Regions from separate parts of the Actinoplanes teichomyceticus ATCC 31121 genome, predicted to be linked through region 2. Evidence: riboswitches for the same ligand, from Rfam matches in the RefSeq annotation. Region 2 holds a riboswitch; each other region holds the start of a gene.
The links. A riboswitch is a leader RNA that binds a small molecule or an ion and turns the genes downstream of it on or off. The one in region 2 is predicted to bind cyclic di-AMP.

Region 1 (2,190 bases), 2.1 Mb from region 2:
CGAGTTGCCGCAGATCCATGAGCGGCGATTGTAGTTCGCATAAAAACTATGCGTTGGACTTGTGCGGTGCGGCACGCGATGGTGGAGTCATGAGCGAGCGCGAGAAGGCCTACCGCCCCGAAGACCTGACCAGACTCTTCGTCGAGCGCGCCAACGCGAAGGACGCCGAGGGCCTCGCGGCGCTGTATGAGGAGGATGCCGTGATGGCGTTCCCACCCGGCCGGCAGACCGTCGGCCGCGCCGCGATCCAGAGCCTCTGGGCGCGGTTGCTGCCGAGCATGCCCCGGTTCGAGCCGGAGCCACCGCTGCCCACGCTGATCAGCGGTGATCTGGCGCTCACCTCGACCCCGCCGAAGGACGGCGCCGGAGCGCGGGCGCAGGTGGTCCGCCGCCAGCCCGACGGGACCTGGCTGCGGGTGCTCGACCAGCCGGAGTTCCTTCGGCCGGCGAGCTGATGCCGAGCACGGTGTCGCGCTCGCCGGGTTCGCAGGCGCTGGTCAGCCGGGTCGTTTCCCGGGGTCCCGCGTGCGGACCCCGGGAAGCCGCTGTGCCGCTGTCCTACAGGGCCAGGCGCTGACCCACCCGGAGATGGTTCGGGTTGCTCAGGCGGCTGGCGTTGGCGCGGTACAGAGCCCGCCACCCACCCTTGATGTGATAGCGGGCGGCGATGCCGGAGAGCGTGTCGCCGCGCTTAACGACGTAGGTGCGTGTCCCCTTCAGCGGGGTGGTGTAGGAGGCGAGGCGGTAAGGGCTCACCGAGCTGGTCCTGCGTGCCTTGGTGAGACCGCGCCGGCCGCAGGTGGGCCAGGCGCCGATCCCCTGGCTGCGCAGCACCCGTTCGGCGATGCGGATCTGCTCCTGCTTGGAGGCGAGGTTGGCGGTGGATCCGTACTTGCCGCCGCCGTGCGCACGCCAGGTGCTGCGGCTGAACTGCAGACCGCCGTAATAGCCGTTCCCGGTGTTGATCCGCCAGTTCCCGCCGGACTCGCACTTGGCGACGGCATCCCAGTTCACGTTCGGGGCGGCGGCGGCCGGTGCGGCCTCCACCGCCAGCAGCCCGACGGCGCCGGCCAGACCGGCGACCGTGAGACCGACGGCGCGCTGCAGCCGGTGCCGCGCCGGCTGGGGCTGCGTGGGTCGCGCCTGCGCGCTCCGGAAAAGGGCGCGCGGGGACCGGGCTCGCCGGGACAGGACACGACGAACCCGCTTGTTCAGGTGAAGCATGAAGTTTTCCCTCCACGCCTGCGAGGTGAGCTGTCGGGTTCGGGCCGAGGAGCCCGGCCGCACCAGGTGCGGCTTCACCCCGAGGCGCGCCCGGTGGGCGCGCCGAGGAACGTGTGGGTCCCCCGCTCCATGCCTGTGTGTTGTTGACCGTGACCAGCAGGCAGGACTCGGCGTTCCGGCCACGGTGCCCGCGATTGCGGACTGCTGACGGTAGCCACCACTGCGCGGAACTGACCAGGTCCGGAAGCGGGGCCGGTGACGTTGTTCTCACAAATTAGCCGCTTTGATCTTCCTTTGTGTGAATAACAGCGGGACTCCTTGGATGCTGGGCGCGCCTACCGCCGCCGCGGTCGGCCGTTGGAGGGAAAATTCCGGCCGTCGGCATAGCGGCGTCCGCAGTGGGTAAGCGAGGTCCGCCCGTTGGGGGATCAGGCTTCCGTGTCCGGGCGCCGACCGGGGCTCGGGGCCGCCACCTCTCGCGCCGCCACGGTCCGAGGTGCACAATCGGCGAGCATGAGCGATCGTTCACGTGAGTTCGAGGTGGTCGTCTACGGCGCCACCGGCTTCGTCGGCGCGCTGGTGGCCGAATACCTGGCCGGACACGCGCCGGCCGGCACCCGCATCGCCCTGGCCGGCCGCTCACCGGAGAAACTGGAAGCTGTCCGGTCCCGGCTGAACGTCGACTGGCCGGCCCTGGTCGCCGACGCCACCGACCCGGACGCGGTGGCCGCCCTGGCCGGACGGACACGTGTCGTCGTCACCACCGTCGGGCCGTACGCGAAATACGGCCGCGCCCTCGCGCACGCCTGCGCCGCAGCCGGCACCGACTACGCCGACCTCACCGGCGAGGTGCTGTTCGCCCGCGCCAGCATCGACGACAACCACGAGCTGGCCCGCCGCACCGGCGCGCGGATCGTGCACTCCTGCGGCTTCGACTCCATTCCGTCCGACATCGGCGTGCACGTC
Region 2 (2,190 bases):
CGGGGGCGGCCGTTCCGGTGTGCATCGGCATGGCGGCGACCGCCAGCCGGTCACCGCGGCCGGCGTCGATACCGGCGGCGGCACCGATCAATTCCCGCAGTCGATCCAGATCGATGGTCGCCGCGGCGACGTCGTCGACGAGGACGGCGACGCCGAGCCGGACGATGTTGCCGGGCACCGCCCAGGGGAGGTTGATGCCGGCGACCGGTGCAGCGGCGTAGCCGCTCACGATCGCCTGCCGCGACGTCGCCGCGGCTGCCGCGTGCGCGGGCACGGCGGCGAGACTCGCGCCCCCGTCAAGAGCCAGCGCCACGACAACAGCAGCCGGCCTGCCGGCACGCCCCGCGCGGCACCCGGTGCCCGCGTTCGCCGCCGACACGGCGAGCCCGTCGTTCATCAGCGTGCCTCCTCACCGGCTGTCGGGACCCGCCGGTGGACCGCCGCCCGTCGTACGGGCCCGGCGGCGTGTCGGCCCGGCCTGCCCCATCGTTCGACGGCACGGCCGGTCCAGACGCCCGGTGGGTGCGGCTCGGTTGCACTGCGGCCGCGGCCACCTCCGGTCGCGTCATCGGATGTAGCCGCCGCAACGCACGTCACCGACGGCCGGCGCAGGAGGCAGCACAGTCGCCCGATCGGTCACGTTCGACGAGCCGCTCGTCGCGCCGGAACGGCGGTGCGGGGGAACACCGACGGGGCCACGCAGAGCAACGGCTCAGCTTTCGTCGTGTTCCCTTTCACAGATCAAGATCACCTCAGTGTCACCAACCCTAAGCACCGCGTGCCGACAAACCTCGCACCGCCCTTCCGAACGGACACGGCCCGATGTGAACGTGACTGTCGGTGAGCGATGGGTCCGGTGGAGGCCGTCGCGGGCTGGGCTATCAAGGAGGGGCGGCGAGCACCTGTTCGCCGGTCGTGCCGATCCGGACCACGCCGAGCCCTGCCCCGGTCCGGCGGCACGAGAGACATGACGAGTCATGAGGCAGTCGGGGGCAGGGACGGGGGAACCACTATCGGTCCTCGACCGGCACGCCGTCCGCGGCAGCCCGGGCGCAGGGCCTTGGGGTGAAGCCGCCACCGCGCGGCCGGGCAATCCTTCGCGCCCGAATCCGACAGCTAACCTCGCAGGCGTGCCGGAGGGATTCCTTCACCGTGCGCGTAAGCACTCTGAGCCGGCCCGCCCGTACCCTGGGGACCGGCACTCTCGCCCTGTCCGTGGGTCTCGGTCTGCTGACCGGCGGGTTCGGCACACCGCAGCCCGCCTCTGCCGCGACGCCGTCCTCGGCGGTCGTCACCACGCCGGTGTTCTCGCAGACCAGCGTGGCGTTGAGTCAGACCGGCATCACCGTCAAGACGGCGGCGTCCCAGGCCGCCAAGTCCAAGGCGGCGGCAAACCGGGTCCTGTCCGAAGCGGCGAAGCACAAGGGCAAGAAGTACAAGTTCGGTGCGGCCGGGCCCAAACGGTTCGACTGCTCGGGCTACACGATGTACGTCTACAAGAAGGCGGCGGGCAAGAAGCTGCCGCACAAGGCCCACCTGCAGCAGCGGTACGGCAAGGCTGTCGCCAAGTCCAACGCCCGCCCCGGTGACCTGATCATCATCCGCAAGGGCGCGCGCGGCACGCACGCCGGCATCTACGCCGGCGGCGGCAAGATGTGGGCGTCGCCGCGGACCGGTAAGACGGTCACCAAGCAGAAGATCTGGAGCAAGAGCTACGTGGTCCGGCGTCTGGTCTGACGACGATGCGACACGCCCGTCCGTGGTTCACGCTCGGGCGTCGCCCAGCGCCGCCCGCACCCGTCCTTGGCGGGGTGCAGGCGGCGCTGTCGTACGACTTACTTGGTGATGCTGGTGAAGCGGCGCAGTCGCAGGCTGTTGGCGACGACGAACACTGAGCTGAACGCCATCGCCGCGCCGGCGATCATCGGGGTGAGCAGCCCGGCCGCGGCCAGCGGCAGGGCGGCCACGTTGTAGGCGAACGCCCAGAACAGGTTGCTCTTGATGATGCGCAGGGTGCGCCGGGACAGGCGGATCGCGTCGGCCGCGGCCATCAGGTCACCGCGGACCAGGGTCAGGTCGGAGGCTTCGATCGCGACATCCGTGCCGGTGCCCATGGCCAGCCCCAGGTCGGCCTGGGCCAGGGCGGCGGCGTCGTTCACGCCGTCACCGACCATCGCCACGACCTTGCCC
Region 3 (2,190 bases), 1.3 Mb from region 2:
GTGCCCTTGTTCACCCAGCCCTCGGTGAGGTTCGCCGTGGTGGTCCAGTGCTCGATGTACTTGGTGGTCTCGTTCTTGGTGAAGGCGTGCCAGGTGCTCCCGGATTTCACCACGAACGTGTCGATGTGGTTGGTGCCCAGGCCCCACATCTGCGCCGGGCCGCTCCAGCTGGTCAGGGCGGTGTTCTGCGCGGTGTAGACGTACGGCCGGAAGCAGAACGAGCAGCTGGTCGACGCGACGCTGGTGATCAGCTTGACGCTGCCGCCCTCGACGTAGAACTCCGGCGCCCAGGTGTAGTTCGCGCCGCTGACGCCGGCCGGGATGCTGGCGATGTTCGTCCAGCTGGTGAGGTTGGTGCTGGACGCGATGGAGAAGTAGGTGCTGTTGGTGGTCCACGACTGCACCGTGTAGGCGACGTAGTAGACGCCGTTGCGCTTGAGGATGCTCGGGTCGCGCAGCACCCCGGTGGGACCGTGGAAGTTGGTGTCGGTCAGCGTGCTGTAACTCGTGCCGCCGTTGGTCGACTGGTAGATCCAGAGTTCCTCGTCGGCGGCGGCGTCGCCCTTGAAGGTGGCGTAGATCAGTGTGGTGGCCGCCGCGGCGGGCTGGGGCAGGGCGAGCGCGCCGAGGAGCAGGGCGAGGACGGCGGTGACGGCGGTGCGGACGCGGGATCGGCTCATGCCGGCTCCTTCACGTGCTGTTAGCGCTAACAATTCAGCGCGGACGGGGATGGTTCGTACGCGAAACAGGGGGGATCTCGCCTGGAAGAGACCGATGGCGGCCATCCACGCGTAGAAGTTTCTGAATGATTGCGCTCAGGTTGCGGCGCTGTCAAGAACACGACTCCCGCCCCCGGCCCGGACCTCGGCACCCACGCCCGCGGCACCCGCGGGGCGCCCCCTCCCCGCCACTGTCCGACATGCCTGTCCTTTTAGGGCGCGAACAAGATCAAATCGGCTGATTAGCGTGAAGAACGTCACTATTCAGGGCGTAAAACTTGGTCGCGTCCCGGTCGGCGTGGTTACCGTTCGGAGCGTCCCGCGCTGCGGGCACTGTGGACGGACCGCCGAATCCTGCCGCCGTTCCACAGACGCGACTCGACGGCAGGAGCGGGGGACCCACGTTTTCCGGCGCGCTGGAACGAGCGCGCCTCGGGGTGAAGCCGCGTGAGACGGCCGGGCCACTCTGCCCGAACCCGACAGCTCACCTCGCAGGCGTGGAGGATCATTCATGTCTCGGATCGGAAGACGAACGCGCCTTGCTGCCCTCAGCCTGGTCGCCGCGGGTGTGACCGGAGCCGGCGTGCTGCTCGCGCCGGCCGCCCCGGCCAGCGCCGCCGGCGTCAACTGGGACCGGCTCGCGCGGTGCGAGTCCGGCGGCAGGTGGCACATCAACACCGGCAACGGGTACTACGGCGGCCTGCAGTTCAGCCGCAGCACCTGGAAGGCGTACGGCGGGACGAAGTACGCCCCGACCGCCGACCGGGCCAGCAAGGCCGAGCAGATCAAAATCGCCAAGAAGCTGTACGCCAAGCGGGGCCTGAGCCCGTGGCCGGTGTGCGGCAAGAAGGCCGGCGTGCGCCAGAAGGCGTCGCCGAAGAAGAAGGCCAAGGCCTCCGGCAAGACGTACGTGGTCAAGTCCGGTGACACCCTCGCCCGGATCGCCCGGAAGTACCACGTCAAGGGTGGCTGGCGCGCGCTCTACCAGCTCAACAAGAGCCGGCTGAAGAGCCCGACCATGATCTTCCCCGGTCAGCGCATCCGGCTCTGACCCACCGGCGCCGGCCGGGTCACCGCACTCCCAGCCAGCCCTTGAGGGCCTGCACGGTGTGCACGTCGAGGGGAAAGGTGACCCGGTCGTACCGGTCCCAGCGTTCCAGCGTCCACCAGTCCCGTTCCTGGCGCACGGTGACCTGCACGTTCGGCACGGCGTTGTGCCACACCGCGCCGCCCGGCGACACCCCGAACCGGCCACGGCCGAACACGCCCACCTTGGCCAGCCCGGAGCAGGCCGGGCAGCGGCCGTCGGGCGCCACACAGTCCCCGCAGACCGTGCCCTGGCAGAGGCGGCACGGCCGGACCGCGGCGGGGCAGGCGGCGCAGGTCGGGTTCAGGCAGTACACGCACCAGTCGAGGCGGCCGGTCACGTGGTGCTCACGGCAGGTCTGCACCTCGGTCAACGGCTCCCCGG

Region 1: another riboswitch for cyclic di-AMP. It lies ahead of ACTEI_RS02475 (LysM peptidoglycan-binding domain-containing protein); the one in region 2 lies ahead of ACTEI_RS29615 (C40 family peptidase).
Region 3: another riboswitch for cyclic di-AMP. It lies ahead of ACTEI_RS24055 (LysM peptidoglycan-binding domain-containing protein); the one in region 2 lies ahead of ACTEI_RS29615 (C40 family peptidase).

Annotation. Positions count from the first base shown of each region.
Region 1 is NZ_CP023865.1:544,089-546,278, forward strand. It holds gene ACTEI_RS02465 (LysR family transcriptional regulator) at 1-19, opposite strand, end outside; gene ACTEI_RS02470 (YybH family protein) at 90-455, shown strand; gene ACTEI_RS02475 (LysM peptidoglycan-binding domain-containing protein) at 559-1,224, opposite strand; cyclic di-AMP (ydaO/yuaA leader) riboswitch at 1,226-1,406, opposite strand; gene ACTEI_RS02480 (saccharopine dehydrogenase family protein) at 1,738-2,190, shown strand, end outside.
Region 2 is NZ_CP023865.1:6,763,871-6,766,060, forward strand. It holds gene ACTEI_RS29610 (flagellar M-ring protein FliF C-terminal domain-containing protein) at 1-397, opposite strand, end outside; cyclic di-AMP (ydaO/yuaA leader) riboswitch at 959-1,146, shown strand; gene ACTEI_RS29615 (C40 family peptidase) at 1,153-1,737, shown strand; gene ACTEI_RS29620 (heavy metal translocating P-type ATPase) at 1,836-2,190, opposite strand, start outside.
Region 3 is NZ_CP023865.1:5,447,286-5,449,475, forward strand. It holds gene ACTEI_RS24050 (family 43 glycosylhydrolase) at 1-680, opposite strand, end outside; cyclic di-AMP (ydaO/yuaA leader) riboswitch at 1,055-1,232, shown strand; gene ACTEI_RS24055 (LysM peptidoglycan-binding domain-containing protein) at 1,231-1,770, shown strand; gene ACTEI_RS24060 (hypothetical protein) at 1,790-2,190, opposite strand, start outside.